Regions from separate parts of the Brevibacillus sp. NL20B1 genome, predicted to be linked through region 1. Evidence: riboswitches for the same ligand, from Rfam matches in the RefSeq annotation. Region 1 holds a riboswitch; the other holds the start of a gene.
What was found. A riboswitch is a leader RNA that binds a small molecule or an ion and turns the genes downstream of it on or off. The one in region 1 is predicted to bind S-adenosylmethionine.

Region 1 (7,632 bases):
TCGCGGCTGCGGCGGCCAGCGCATCGACGACGCGGCGGTCGGCCACGGCCGGGAAACCCGGCGGCACCAATTGGCTGGTCAGTCCGTCCCGGCGGACAGCCGCCGTGCTGATCACCAGGCTGCCGGGTTCGATCGTTTTTTGGTAGGAACCGGCCGTTCCGACACGGATGATGGTCTTCACGCCGCCTTTGGCCAGCTCTTCAAAGCAGACGGCCGCCCCCGGCGAGCCGACGCCGTGGCTGACGACGGCCACCGCCGTGCCGTTCCACGTTCCCGCATAACTGTGGTATTCCCGGTTTTCCCCGATCGCCTTGCTCTCGTCCAGCAGGGCGGCAATGCGGGCTGCCCGCTTCGGATCGCCGCAGACGATCGCGCGCTTTGGCAGGTTTTCCGGGTCAATTTTCAGATTGGGCAGCATCATCAATCAAACTCCTTTTTCTCCCATTCGTCTTCCGGAATCGGCAGGGCTTCGCCGGAGAAACGCTCTTCGCGAAACGGGTCTCCGTTCAGATGAAAACCGTTTTGCTCCCAGAAGCCAGGGTTGTTTTCGTTCATGAATTCGATTCCGCGCAGCCATTTCACGCTCTTCCAAAAGTAGAGGTGCGGCACGATCAGCCTTAGCGGCCAACCGTGCTTGTCCGTCAGCGGCGCTCCGTCAAAGGAGTGGGCCAGCAGCACGTCGTCTCGTTCCAGGTCGGCCAGCGCCGCGTTTGCCGTATAGCCGTAATCGCCGTGCAGCATCACATACCTGCCCCGCGGTGTGACACCGGCCGCTGCCAGGAAGTCGCGGAAACGAACGCCGGTAAACCGGTTGTCAAACCGGGACCAGCGGGTGACGCAGTGAATGTCACAGGTGATCGTCGTCTGCGGCATCGCCATGATGTCGGCATACGAGAGCGTTACCTCCCGATCGACTTCCCCGAAGACCCGCAGCGTCCACGTCTCCAGGTCGTAGACAGGCACCTCCCCCTCATGCAGGATCGGAAACCGCTCCGTCAGCACCTGTCCCGGCGGCAGCCGCCGAGCCAGGGCCGGATCGACCGCGGGCACCCTCATCCGTTTGATCCGCTCTGCCTTGTTCATCTTCCCGTTTCCTCCCAGGTCAGTCCGTCTTTTGTCTAGCGGGCACTCTGCTGGCTGGCGGTGCTTGCGGCTGTGCCCTTGTCCTTGAGGAAGAACATCGCCGCAATCGTCAGTACATAGGGCAGCATCGCGGTAAACTGCGTCGGCAGCGAAAAGCCCTGCAGCCGGATACTGAGCGCGTCCATCAATCCGAACAGCAGGCTGGAGGCGAGAATGCCCAACGGGTGAGACTGCCCCAACATCATTGCCACCAGCGCGATAAAGCCGCGCCCCGCCGTCATGCCTTCGGTAAACATGGTCACCTGCCCAAGCGATAACTGGGCCCCGGCCATGCCGCAGAGAACGCCGCACAACACCACGGCCAGCACCTGCAGGCGCGTCACCTTCAGGCCAAGGCTGCGGGCCGCTACCGGATTCATCCCGGCCGCCAGCACACGGAAGCCGGTCACGGTGTGGGCAAAGAACAGGTGCAGCAGCACCGCCGCCAAAAAGGCCGCGTAGACCAGCGGCGAATGCCCCGACAGGATGTCCCCCAGCACGGGGATGTCTGCCACCCAGGAAATCCGCCACTGCGGCAGCCCGGCCATGTCCTTGTCGTAAAACGCCCCTTTCACGCCGAAGACGGCGCGCAGCGCAAACGTGGTCAACCCCAGCGCGAGGAAATTGATCGCCACGCCGACGATGATTTCATTTGCCTTCAGTCCGATCGTCATGTAGGCAAACAACAGCGAAAACAGCACGGTGACGGCGGCGGCAAACAGCACAGCCAGCGGCAGGCTGCCGGTAAAGTGATTGCCGACGATGGCGGAAAACGCTCCGACCAGCACCAGCCCCTCCAGCCCGACGTTGAAGATGCCCACCCGGGCGCACAGCGCGCCGCCCAGTGCCGCCAGGAGGATCGGAGTCACCATCCGGATGGTGGAACTGACAAGTGCTCCATCAAACAACTCCATGCGACTCCCTCCTCTTGCTCTTGCGGTTTTTCCACCAGTCATGACTGATTTTGGCGGAGATAAACAGAATCAGCACGGCCTGGATGACGCTGGCCAACTCCAGCGGTACCTCGGTGTTGCGCTCCACGCCCATCGCACCCGTCTGCAGGGCGGCCAGCAGTATCGAGGTAAACACGACGCCGATCGGGTGGGAATTGGCCAGCAGCGTGGCCATCAGGCCCGTCCAGGCATACCCGGGGACGGTCAACGCGCCGTCGACGTACCGGTAATGCGCCCCCAGCACTTCCACGGTGCCGGCCAGCCCGGCCAATCCTCCGCTGGCAAACATCGCCACAAGCATCACCCGATCCTTGTCAATCCCGCCGTATTGGGCAAACAACGGATTGTGTCCGAGCATCTTCACCTCGTAGCCAAACGGGGTGAACCGGACGATCCAGAACAACGCCAGAGCAGCAGCCAACGCCATCAGAAAGCCGGCGTGTACGCTCATGCCGGCAAACAGCTTGGGCAGCCAGACGCTCTTTTCCAGCATGGACGTCTGAGCCAGCGCTGCCGAGCCTGTCTTGTCCTGAAACGGTTCACTCACCAAATACCCGGCAAACAGGACGGCGATGTAGTTGAGCAGCAGAGTGGTGATGAGCAGTTGGACGCGAAACTTCGCCTCCATGTACCCGGCCAAAAGCGACCAGAGACCGCCTGCGGCCACACCGGCCGCCAGCGCGGCCAGCATTTTCACCAGTCCGGGACCGGGCAGGTACAGTCCGACCAGCGTCGCGCAGATCGCCCCCAGCACCATCTGCCCCTCGGCGCCCAGATTAAACACCCCGGCGCGAAACGCCAGCGACAGCCCCAGCCCGATCAGCATGATCGGGGTGGACCGGGCCAATGTGGAGGCAAAGGAGTAGTAGCTCCCAAACGCTCCTTTCCACATCTGCTGGTAGGTATCCAGGATCGATTCGCCTACCGCGCTGATGACGACTGCTCCCGTCAACAAGCCGATCACCACCGCCAACAGCGGCTGGACCAGCGGTTTACACAGCTTTTTGACCGCTTCCATGGATGCTTCCTCCTGCCATCAACACGCTGATTTTCTCTTCCGTCGCCTCCGACCGCTTCAGTTCGCCGACGATTCGTCCCTTGTACATGACCAGAATTCTGTCAGACAGCGCCAGAATCTCCGACAGCTCCGACGAGACGAGCAGGATTCCATCGCCGCTGTTTCGCTTTTCGATCAGCGCCTGGTGGATGTGTTCCATCGCCCCGATGTCCACGCCGCGCGTCGGCTCGGCAGCGACCAACAGCGGCGTCTGTTGCCCCAGCTCGCGGGCGACGATCAGTTTTTGCAGATTGCCGCCGGACAGGTTGCCCGCCTGCTCCTGCAAGTGCCGGGAACCGGTCTTAATGGCAAAACGCTCCACCCACTGCTCCACCACGCGGCGAAACGCGTCCCGCAAAATGACGCCGCGACGGCTGAACGCCGGTTTGCGCTGGTAGCCCATCAAGGCGTTTTCCTCCACGCTCTCCTGCTTGGCCGTTCCCCACAGGTAGCGGTCTTCCGGGACATGGGCCACTCCCGCTTCACGTATGGCTGCCACAGGACGGTTGGTGACGTCCTTTCCGCCCAGCAGCACCCTGCCCGCCGTGACCGGCCGCAGTCCGGTGATGGCTTGCAGCAGTTCCGACTGGCCGTTGCCCGAGACCCCGGCGATTCCGACGATTTCCCCGTGGTGCACGGTAAATGTAACGCTGTCCACGATCGTCTGCCGGTCGGAAACGGTCAGGTTTTCCACCTGCAGGAGGGGCCTGCCGTCCAGGCTCACCCGCTCACTCAACGGCTGCAGGTCACGGCCCACCATCAGCCGGGCCAGTTCGTCCACGCTGGTCTCCTGCCGGGAAACGGTCCCGGTCACCCGGCCGCCGCGCAGCACGGTGATTCGGTCGGCCACCTCCATCACTTCCTTGAGCTTGTGCGTGATCAGGATGACGCTCTTGCCGCTCTCCGCCAGGTGGCGAATCGTCTGCAGCAGTTCCTTTACCTCCAGCGGTGTCAGGACAGCGGTCGGCTCGTCCAGTACGATGATGTCCGCTCCCTGGTACAGCACCTTGAGAATTTCCACGCGCTGCTGCTCCCCGACCGAGCATTGCGATACACGGGCGGTCACGTCAATCGGGATGCGGTAGCGCTCACTGAGGGCCCGCACCGCCTCCACCGCATCCTTGCGCCGGAACAGGCCGGCACGCTGCGGTTCATAGCCGATGACGATGTTCTCCATTACGCTGAAATCGGGAAACAGCATGAAGTGCTGGTGCACCATCCCGATGCCGTGTCGGATCGCGTCGTCGGGGCCGCGAAAGACCACCGGGCGGCCGTTTAGCACGATCTCCCCGGACGTCGGCTGTTCCATGCCGTACAGCATCCGCATCAACGTGGTTTTGCCGGCGCCGTTCTCCCCGACGATGGCGTGGACCTCGCCAGCCCCCAGCGTGAACGATACGTTGTCGTTGGCCGTAAAATCGCCGTATCTTTTCGTCATGTTGCGCATTTCCAGACGGTACGTCATCCCGCTCTTCCCTCCTTTTTCCTGTTGGTCCCATTCAACAGGAAACCGACTACCGCAGTAGTCGGTCGCCGTCTCGTTTACTGCTGCAGCGGATCGGGCACCTTGCGCGTACCCGCCACGATCTCATCCCTGATCGCTTTCACCTTGTTGATGACCTCCTCACCGATGAACGGATGCAGCGGCGTCTCGCTTTCGCGCGTGACGTAGGTGACGCCGACGCCGTCTTCCTTCAGGCCGTACGTCTGCACGCCCGGTTTCAAGCTGCCGTTTACAAACGCCTTTACCGTTTCATAGGCGGCCGTGTCGGTCCCTTTCAACTGGGACAGGACGATGTGTTCCGGATCGATGCCGGTGCGGTCGACGTCCTGGCCGGAGGTGTAGAAGCCCTTTTCCTTGGCTGCTTCAAACACGCCAAGGTCGCCGACAGCAGCAGCTCCGTAGACAAAGTCTGCTCCCTTGTTTGCCTGCAGCAGGGCCAGCTCCTTGGCTTTCGCCGGGTCATTAAAGCTGCCGACGTAGTTGACGAAGACCTCTGCGTTCGGATTGGTCGCCTTCAGTCCCTCCTGGAAGCCGACCGTCCACTTTTTCAAAAGCGGAATGTCCATCGCCGCGACGATCCCCACCTTGTTGGTCTTGGTCGCCAGGCCGGCAGCTGCTCCCATCAGATAGGAGGCTTCATGTTCGCGAAATACCACGCTGCTGACATTGGGCAAGTCCACGACAGTATCGATGATGGCAAACACGCGGTCCGGGTTTTCCGCCGCCACTTTTTTCAGCGCATCCTCCGATTCAAACGACGACGTAATGATCAAATCGTATTGCTCGGCCACGGCCGCGCGGATGTTCTCCTCGATGGCGAAATGGTCGGTCGACTCGATGGTTTTGACGTCGACACCAAATTCCTGCGCCGCTTTCTTGGCACCCTCGTCCATCTGCTGGAAAAACGGGTTGACCCCGATCTTCTCCGGCAAGATCAGCGCGACCCGCTTCTTCTCGCCGCCTTCATGGCCGCCGGCTTGTCCCTCCGGTGCACCGCCTCCCGCCGCACATCCGGCCAACAGTACGGCAAACGTCGTCAATGCCAACAGGTACTTTTTCATGCTGTTCTCTCCTATCTAGTAAAAAAGTTTTTTAACTCCAATACCGGTAATTTACGGGTTTTTTTCGAAAGTTTCAAGGCAAAACACGAATATTTTAGTAAATATACACCATAAACGTTCGATATATTCCCCCTTTTCCCAGGAAGGCGCACCTGATGATGGTATGAAAAAAACTCTTCCTAGAGGAAGAGTTCGCCAAGTTGCGCCAACCTCTTCCTCATCTGTCAAAACCCGAGGGTTTTGCAGGAATTGGCACCTTTCTGTACCGGGGTACAGTGGTTGCCGGGCTTCATCGGGCCAGTCCCTCCGCCTCTCTTGATAAGGTAAGGTGAATCCGCTATCCAGTTGTAATGTCTCTAATTCTAGCAAAAGGTTCTCACATTGCAAATGATTTTTTTGTCATTTCAAAACATTATGTTTGTTGGTCTCGAAACGACTGCTGCAATCTGCGCGACAGCGCGTTCAGTTCGCCCAGTTCTTCCGTGATTTCCCGCACCTTTTGATGCTGATTTTCCGCCGTGGCAAACAGCTCTTCCAGATTGGCCACCGATTGTTCCGTCACAGCCGTAATCGTCGACATCTCGGCGGCCACTTCACCGGAGCGCAGCTTTACCCTGTCCATGCTGGAGCGCACGTGCTCGACGGCCTGCAGGAACGATTCCATTCCGGCCCGAACCGTCTCGATCGAGGTGACAGTCTGGACGGCCAGCTCCTGTCCCTTGGCCACCGACGATTCCCCGTTGCTCATGTGGCGCACGGCGTTTTCGCTCTCCTTGTGCAGCGACTGCAGGATTTCGGCAATCTCCTGGGTAGCGGTAGCGCTTTGTTCGGCCAGTTTTCGCACCTCGTCGGCCACCACGGCAAAGCCGCGTCCGTGTTCCCCGGCCCGGGCCGATTCGATCGCCGCGTTGAGCGCCAGCAGGTTGGTCTGGGTCGCAATCTGGTTGATCGTCTGCACGATCTCCTCCACCCGGTTGGCCTGCCGATTCAGCTCGCGGATGGTGGACGAGGCCACATTGACCGCCTGCACGATCTGCTCCATCTGATGCGACAGCTCGTTCATCATGCCGATGCTCTCGGTGAGGCGGCGGTTGTTCTGATCGGCCTCCGCCTTCATCGCGTTGGCCTGTTCGTTGACCGCCACGATCTCGTGGTCGATCGACTGGACTTCCTCCTCGATCTTCACCGTGGAGTTGGCCTGCGCCTCCATCCCCGTGGCCACTTCGCGGAACGCAACCATCATCTCGTCCGTATTCCGCTTGGTCGTCTCCGCGTGCTCATGCACGTGCTCCGACGTGCGGTCCAACTGTTCCGTCACCATGCGGATGTGGCCCAAAAGCTCCGCCAGCCGCTGTTCTTTTTCCTCTGCTTCCCGCCTCGCCGTCTCCGCTTTGTTCAGCGAGGCTTGTCCGGCCAGACACAGGTAGGTCAAGCCGACGATCATCAATGCGACAGACACGAGGTGCAGGATCAGATTCACTTCTGTCCGGCCTTCATCGAACATGTCGTAGAAACCGGTGTAAAACCCGACAAATGTTGCCGCGATCTGGACAATCCCGGCGAAGACGACCAGCTTCCAGTCCAGATAGGCCGCGAGGAAGCCGAGCACGATAAAGGAAATAAACGCCGTCTCCGGATAAGACGTAAAGTGGTCGAATGCGATGGAGTAATACATAAAGCCGATCGCGACCAGGTAGCGAATCACGTAACTGCCTTTGCGGATGAAGTAGTACGGTGAAACAATCAGTGTCATCAGCAGGCCCAGTGATGTCAGCTTCCAGAAGTTCACGTCTTCCTGATACGCGATGATTCCGGCCAGCCACAGATGATTCCAGAGAATAAAAATCATGAAGCCCTCTTTGTTGGTCAAGGTGTTGCGGACCAACTGAAACATGGTCTGAAGCATAATTTCCTCCTTTACTGCTATGGTGAATA
Region 2 (7,632 bases), on a different contig from region 1:
CCGCGTATACGGCAAAGGCGACAGCAAACCCCCAGCCCAAGGTAATCACGATCCACCCGCTGTCTTTTGCCTTTGACTTGTTCAGCACGACTCCCGCCACGACGCCGTCCCCGAGAATCACCAGCATCATGGTCCCGATCAGTTCCGCCCAATACGCCGACATCTTGTTCCTCCATTCTCTTTTTTTAATATTTATGACGAGTCTGGACTGGTTTTCCCTCTTTTGCTGTTCACCTCCACTGGAAGAAAACAGAAAATCCACCTATTTATCCACGGTTTAAGTCCACAGGAACTTAAACACAGGGAATATATAGGTGGATCTCCTGATCTCATCCGACATATGAACTTCTGTAATCAATCTTATGCGGTCGTGAAAGCGTTGTCAATCATTTTTTACAGCTGTTTCCACAAGTTTCGATCGGAGGTGGTGACGGCGATGGCTCCTGCCGCCAGAGCGCTCTCGATCTCCTCCCGGGTGCGGATAAACCCGCCTACGATGATCGGAATTTGAATCTGTTCGCGAATTTCCGTAATAATGTGCGGCATGACCCCCGGAAGGACTTCGACGAAATCGGGTTTTGTCTGCTCAAGGATTTTGTAGCTCGTCTCCAGCGCGCCGGAGTCCAGCAGAAACAGGCGCTGCACCGTGACCAAGCCCTTCTTTTTGGCGGTCGTGATCACCTGCGAACGGGTGGAAATGACGCCGGCCGGCTTGATCTCCTGACAAAGAAACAGTGCGCCGTGCTCGTCGTTTTTCAATCCCTGCACCAGATCGGCATGCAGCCACAGCTTTTTTCCGTGCCGGCGTGCCAGGTCGGCGATGCTTTTCAGTTGGCAGATATGGCTCTCCAGCAAAATGATCGTCTCGTACCGGCTTTCCAGGACGCGTTCAAATTCTTTCATTTGGCGAATGGCCGGCAAGATGGTTTGCGAACCCAGCATGACTTGTCCTCATCCCCTTGAAGAAGAAGTGCTCCGCTTTTATCATGCCAAAAAATCCCGGCGAATGCGATGGGGAGTTGGATGCTAGTTTACAGCCCCGCACTCCCGCCGTCAGCATCTTGATCATCGGCCGCCTCCAGCACGGGATAAAGCCGCGTTTCGAGGCCGAAATCCCGTTCCAAAAGCCCAACGTGCTCCTCCTGCAGTCCGGCAGCGAGCAGGCCCACACGCAGGACGCTGCCCGAATCGTACTGGACGGTCATCCTGCGGACGGAGACACCCGCCCGTTCGAGAAACAGCAGTACCTGCTCCGGCGTCACGCCAGCCGCTGTCCCTGCCAGACAGCAGAAGTCGAGGCCGGATGAGAGGCGGCTGGACGGGACCGCCTCCGGCCGTTCACGCCAAGCGGGATGAGGCGCAAACGGTTGGGTCAGCAAGTAGGCCAGATCTTCCACAACCGCGCTGGCAGTCGGCAATTCGCCCGCCCCTTTGCCGGTGAACAAAAGGTCGCCGACGAGACTGCCTTCCACCTGTACGGCATTGTACGCATCCTGGATGCGCGCCAGCGGATGCTCCAGCGGCACCAGCGTCGGCCGCACGGACAGGTGCAGGCCGCCGTTTCCCTGGTGGGCTTGCGCCAGCAGTTTGATCCGATACCCCAGTTCCTTCGCCAGCCGGATGTGGCTCTGCGAGACTTCAACAATCCCCTGCCGCTCAATGGCTGACAGGGGCAGCGACTCCCCGAACACGAGCTGTGCCAGAATGTACAGCTTGTACAAGGCGTCCCAGCCTTCCACGTCGGAGCTCGGGTCTGCCTCCGCATACCCCAGTTCCTGTGCCCGCTTCAACACATCGTCGTAGGGAAGCTGGGCCTCCTCCATCTGCGACAGGATAAAGTTGGTCGTCCCGTTGAGGATGCCGCACACCTTTGTAATATCGTTGGTTCTGAGGAATTGACGGAGCACCCCAAGGATGGGAATTCCCCCCGCGACGCTGGCTTCATAGGCGAGATGGACGCCGTGCCGGTTGGCCAGTTCCACCAGCTCCGCGCCGCGTTTGGCCAGCAGCTCCTTGTTGGCCGTCACCACATGACAGCCCTTCTCGATCAGCGACCGTACGTAGTCGTAGGTCGGTTCCACGCCGCCCATCACTTCCACGACGATGTCTACGTCGCTTTCCATAACGTCGGCAAACCGTGTCGTCAACAGCGATGGCTCCACCTGCACGGCCCGCTGCTTCCGCGAGTCGCGCACCAGCGCCTTGACGATTTCGATGCGCTTGCCCAACCGGGCCGACAGCTTCTCCTGCTTCGAACGGATTGTCTTGACCACCCCGCCGCCTACCGTTCCCAATCCCAATAAGCCTACTTTTACCACACTCATGTTTTTCCACCCCGTTTTTTGTTTGTACAACATGAAAAAGCCTTCTTCGGATTCGAAGAAGGCTGGTGTGCATTGTGCTCGAGCCTTCTTCTCATCTCTCAAGACACGCGTGTCTTGCAGGAATTGGCACCTGGTCACGCACCGCGTGACGGTTGCCGGGCTTCATCGGGCCAGTCCCTCCACCTCTCTGGATAAGAAGAAGTCCTATGAAATTTTGAAACAGAAAAATAAAAAAACCTTCTCCGACAAGAAGAAGGTCTGCGTCCATATCAATCAAACCCGCTTCTTATCTGTCAAGACATCTGTCTTGCAGGAATTGGCACCTGGTCACGCACCGCGTGACGGTTGCCGGGCTTCATTGGGCCAGTCCCTCCGCCGCTCTGGATAAGAACAGTGTTTAACTCTTGGGTATCATTGTAAAGAATCACAGGTTGTTCGTCAACAAAAATCTGGCAGACCGGCATTTCGCCCGTCGTAAGCCGCTGCAAGTTGACATACATACGAAAAAGGATGGCGTCGTCAGATCGGCCATCCTTTTTCTTGACCAGCAAGGCACTGGCACCTGTCGAACCAACGGAAAAGGCGCTTTCGCCAATACCGGGTTATTTGATTCGCTTTACTTCACCCGTTTCTGCATGAACACTTATCTCGTGCTTCTGTCCTGCATTGAAAGTAAAAACGCGAACGATCCATTCTGATTCGGTGCTCACTGCATCCTGTACAATGAATATATCAGCTTTGTCAGAAAGACTCTTTACAAAGTTTAGCGCCATTTGAATGGCTTTCTTTTGCAGCATGGGATAATGTGGATGTTGTACATCATCTGCAACGACAAGTTTGCTCAAATCCGTTTTCGCAGGATACGATTCCAATGAAGGGGAAGCCGCCCATGTTTCTACTTCCGCTCCGACCTCTATGTCTGTAAGCAAAACCTTGTTATTCTTGCGATCAAGCAGAATGGCATCGTCGTTTACGAAATACCATTCGGCGTCATAGTCGCCATCTCTTGCTGTTTTGTCACTTTCAGCAACCAGCAGTGCTTTTTTCTCATAGTTTGTCTCGATGACGTATCCTGTCAAACCTTTGCGTTCGTTTTTGGGTTTCTCATCCGAGCATCCTGCTGTGAGAAGCAGAAACGCAAACAAGGTTATGTACAGTAATGGTCTGTTCATGATCCCTCCATTACGTTCAAATGTAAAAGAGCATCCACGATTTTTACCCACCGGTTATGAAGTATTATAATGTAAAAAACATGAAAATCAATTACATTTTGGTAACGAACAAAACAAAAAACGCCCCGAAACAGGGCGTTGGTAAAGTACAGTCGATTGAGGTACAAAATTTTTCTATCCAATCCGTTTGGACATGCGACATGACCGGTTACGCATAAAAGCTGCGAGGGGCTTTGCGCCAGTCGGCCAACAGGCTTTCCTGCTCTGCCGTGATGACGCCGCGCTCGCGTGCCGTCTCGAGCAGCGCGGTGTAGTGGGAAAGCGTCGCGACCGGGACGCCTTCCTCCCTAAAGAGGGCTTCCGCTTCTGGAAACTGGTAGCTGAAGATCGCTGCCACGCCGAGCACGTCGCCTCCCTCCGCCTGGACGGCCTTTGCCGCTTTGAGCGAGCTGCCGCCGGTGGAGATCAGATCCTCGATGACCACCACTTTCTGACCTGCGGCCAGCGCGCCTTCCAGTTGATTCTGCCGCCCGTGCCCCTTTGCCTTGTCGCGCACGTAGATCATCGGCAGGTCCAGCAGTTCTGCCACCCAGGCAGCGTGCGGGATGCCTGCCGTCGCCGTGCCGGCGATCACTTCCACCTGCGGAAAATGTTCGCGGATCACCTCGGCAAACGCCTGGGCAATCCGGCGGCGGACCGGCGGATGAGACATCGTGAGCCGGTTGTCGCAGTAGATCGGCGACTTGATGCCGGATGTCCAGGTATACGGCTGGTCCGGGCGCAGGTGAACGGCGCCGATCTCCAGCAGGTGTCCCGCTATTTCTTTGGCTGTCGTGGTATTCATCCTATCCTCTTCCCTTCGCGTACGTTTAGAGGCATGCCGCCTGAACGGCGTTAACGATCCGCTCCCAGGCGGCGGCAGGATCGGGCGAAGCCGTAACCGCCCGGCCGATTACGATGTAGTCGCTCCCCAACTGAAACGCCTGTTCCGGGGTCGTGATCCGGGTCTGGTCTCCCTTCTCCGCCCAGAGAGGCCGAATCCCCGGGGTGACGGTGAGGAAATCAATACCGGCCGCCTGCTTGATCATCGGTACTTCCAATGGAGAGGCGACGACTCCGTCCAGCCCCGCCTGTTTGGCCAACTTCGCGTAATGGACGACGACATCTTCCACCGTGCCGGGAATCGCCAGCTCCTCGTTCATCGTCTGCTGTCCGGTCGAGGTGAGCATCGTAACGCCGATCAGCAGAGGACGGGGAGCACCGGCCGCGGTCCCCTGCTCCAGTCCTTCCCGGGCCGCCTCCATCATCGCCACGCCTCCCGCAGCGTGCACGTTGACCATGTCGACGCCGTGACGGGCCAGGCTTTTCATCGCCCCTTTGGCCGTGTTGGGAATGTCGTGCACCTTCAGGTCGAGAAACACCTTTAGTCCCTGCTCCTTCAGGTAGTGGACGATCGCCGGGCCTTCTGCATAGTACAGTTCCATACCCACCTTGACGTATCGAATCAGCCCGTCCAGCCGGGCCAGACATTGTGTGACGTCCTTTTTCGTGGAAAAGTCGAGCGCAACGATCATGCGCTCGCGTATATCGGTTGGTTGCAGCGGCACACCGCTCTCTCCCTTCCTAGTGGCGACACCGCCTCGAATTTGCTTCCCTGCGTAGGTGACGCTCTGACTGTTATACCGGCACGGCGAGCTTGGCTCCCGTGCGCTGCGCCGGCATCGCTTCCGTAGAGAACGTGATCGTCTCCAGGACGTGCAGGAGCGCTTTTGCTGTGTCCAGGGACGTCAGGCAGACGGCACCGTTTTCCACGGCTTCGCGGCGGATGCGGAAACCGTCCCGCTGCGGTGTCTTGCCTTTGGTCAGGGTGTTTAACACAATATTCGCTTCCCCTTGATGGATCATGTCCAGCAGGTTGGGCGTGCCCTCGGACAGCTTGTTTACGCGGGTGACGGTCAATCCCGCTTTCTCCAGGTAATCCGCCGTTCCAGAGGTGGCCAGCAGTTTAAAGCCCAGGCGGTGGAAGCGTTTCACGATCTCCAGCGCTTCTCCCTTGTCCTTGTCGGCGACGGTGACAAGCAGCGAACCATGTGTCGGGATGTTCATGCCGGCGGCCAGGAGCCCTTTGTACAGCGCTTTGGCCAGCGTCCGCTCGCGGCCCATCACTTCGCCGGTCGACTTCATTTCCGGACCCAGCGTGATGTCGACGCGGCGCAATTTGGCGAAGGAGAAGACCGGCACTTTCACGGAAACCATCTCGTCTTCCGGATGGCAGCCGGGCGTAAAGCCCTGCTCGACGATGGAGTGGCCGAGGATCGCCTTGGTCGCGATGTTCGCCATCGGGATGCCCGTCACTTTGGACAGGAACGGCACGGTCCGGGACGAACGCGGGTTTACCTCGATCACGTACGGACGGTTGTCGCAGATGACAAACTGAATGTTGATCAGCCCTTTGATCTGCAGGGCGCGGGCCAGTTTCGTCGTCATGTCTACCAGTTCTGCTTTGATTTCAGGCGAGAGCGACTGCGGCGGATACACCGCGATCGAGTCGCCGGAGTGCACCCCTGCGCGCTCAATGTGTTCCATAATGCCCGGAATCAGCACGTTTTCGCCGTCGCAGATGGCGTCCACCTCCGCCTCCGTGCCGACCATGTAGCGGTCGACCAGCACCGGATGCTCCGGATTGACCTTCACTGCGTGTTCCATGTACTCCAAAAGTTCCGTCTTGTTGTAGACGATTTCCATCGCGCGGCCGCCCAGGACGTAGGATGGACGAACCAGTACCGGGAAGCCGAGGCTTTCAGCCGCCACCACCGCTTCTTCCACAGAGGTGACGGTTTTGCCCGGCGGTTGGGCGATGTCAAGGCTTCTGAGCAGCGCTTCAAACTTTTCGCGATTTTCCGCTGCGTCGATGTTCTCCAGGCTGGTGCCGAGGATGCGCACGCCGCGGGCGGCCAGTTTGTCCGCCAGGTTGATCGCCGTCTGTCCGCCAAACTGAACGATCACGCCCTCGGGCTGTTCCGCGTCGATGATGTTCATCACGTCTTCGATGTAGAGCGGCTCGAAGTACAGGCGATCAGAGGTGTTGAAATCAGTGGAGACGGTCTCCGGGTTGTTGTTGATAATGATTGCTTCATACCCCGCCTCTTTCAGCGCCCAGACCGCGTGAACGGTGGCGTAGTCGAACTCGATGCCCTGGCCGATGCGGATCGGGCCGGAGCCAAGCACGACGACGCGCTTTTTGCCCGTCTCCACCCGCTCGTCTTCCTGCTCGTAGGTGGAGTAGTAGTACGGGGTCTGCGCTTCAAACTCGGCCGCGCAGGTATCCACCATCTTGAACACGGGCTTGAAGCCGTGCTCTTCCCGCAGAGCGCGGACTTCTGCTTCCGTTTGGCCGGTCAGTTCAGCGATTTTCCGGTCGGTAAAGCCCATCCGCTTCGCCTCGTAGAGCTTCTCCGGCGTCAGACCTGCCGCCAGTTCTTGTTCAAAAGCGACGATCCTGTGCAGCTTGTGCAGAAAGAAACGGTCGATGCTGGTCAGGTCGTGCAGCGTCTCGATGCTCCAGCCGCGGCGCAGTGCCTCTGCAAGCAGGAACAGGCGCTCGTCGTCAGCGGTGATCAGCCGGTCTTTCAGCTCCTCGTCGGCCAGCGCGGACGTGCCCTTGATCTCCAGGTGGTAGGTGCCGATCTCCAGGGAGCGGATCGCTTTCATAATCGACTCTTCAAACGTGCGGCCAATTGCCATCACTTCCCCGGTCGCCTTCATCTGCGTGCCCAGCTTGCGGTTGGCCGACTGGAACTTGTCAAACGGCCAGCGCGGGATTTTGCTCACCACGTAGTCGATAGTCGGCTCGAAGCAGGCGTAGGTTTGGCCGGTGACCGGGTTCTTCAGTTCGTCCAGCGTGTAGCCGATGGCGATTTTGGCAGCCATCTTGGCGATCGGGTAGCCCGTCGCCTTGGAGGCCAGCGCGGAGGAGCGGCTGACGCGAGGGTTTACCTCGATCACGTAGTAGCGGAAGCTGTGCGGGTCGAGCGCGAACTGCACGTTGCAGCCGCCTTCGATGCCCAGCGCGCGAATGATTTTCAGCGCGGAGGAGCGGAGCATCTGATACTCGCGGTCGGACAGCGTCTGGCTCG

Region 2: another riboswitch for S-adenosylmethionine. It lies ahead of KDN35_RS00830 (homoserine dehydrogenase); the one in region 1 lies ahead of KDN35_RS15275 (BMP family lipoprotein).

Annotation. Positions count from the first base shown of each region.
Region 1 is NZ_JAGTPT010000023.1:63,705-71,336, reverse strand. It holds gene KDN35_RS15300 (nucleoside phosphorylase) at 1-418, opposite strand, end outside; gene KDN35_RS15295 (sulfite oxidase-like oxidoreductase) at 421-1,083, opposite strand; gene KDN35_RS15290 (ABC transporter permease) at 1,119-2,036, opposite strand; gene KDN35_RS15285 (ABC transporter permease) at 2,023-3,093, opposite strand; gene KDN35_RS15280 (ABC transporter ATP-binding protein) at 3,068-4,597, opposite strand; gene KDN35_RS15275 (BMP family lipoprotein) at 4,675-5,697, opposite strand; SAM riboswitch class I at 5,912-6,022, opposite strand; gene KDN35_RS15270 (methyl-accepting chemotaxis protein) at 6,110-7,591, opposite strand.
Region 2 is NZ_JAGTPT010000001.1:154,304-161,935, reverse strand. It holds gene KDN35_RS00840 (MIP/aquaporin family protein) at 1-163, opposite strand, end outside; gene KDN35_RS00835 (glycerol-3-phosphate responsive antiterminator) at 394-942, opposite strand; gene KDN35_RS00830 (homoserine dehydrogenase) at 1,032-2,357, opposite strand; SAM riboswitch class I at 2,413-2,522, opposite strand; SAM riboswitch class I at 2,608-2,715, opposite strand; gene KDN35_RS00825 (DUF3221 domain-containing protein) at 2,927-3,496, opposite strand; gene pyrE (orotate phosphoribosyltransferase) at 3,705-4,340, opposite strand; gene pyrF (orotidine-5'-phosphate decarboxylase) at 4,366-5,103, opposite strand; gene carB (carbamoyl-phosphate synthase large subunit) at 5,174-7,632, opposite strand, start outside.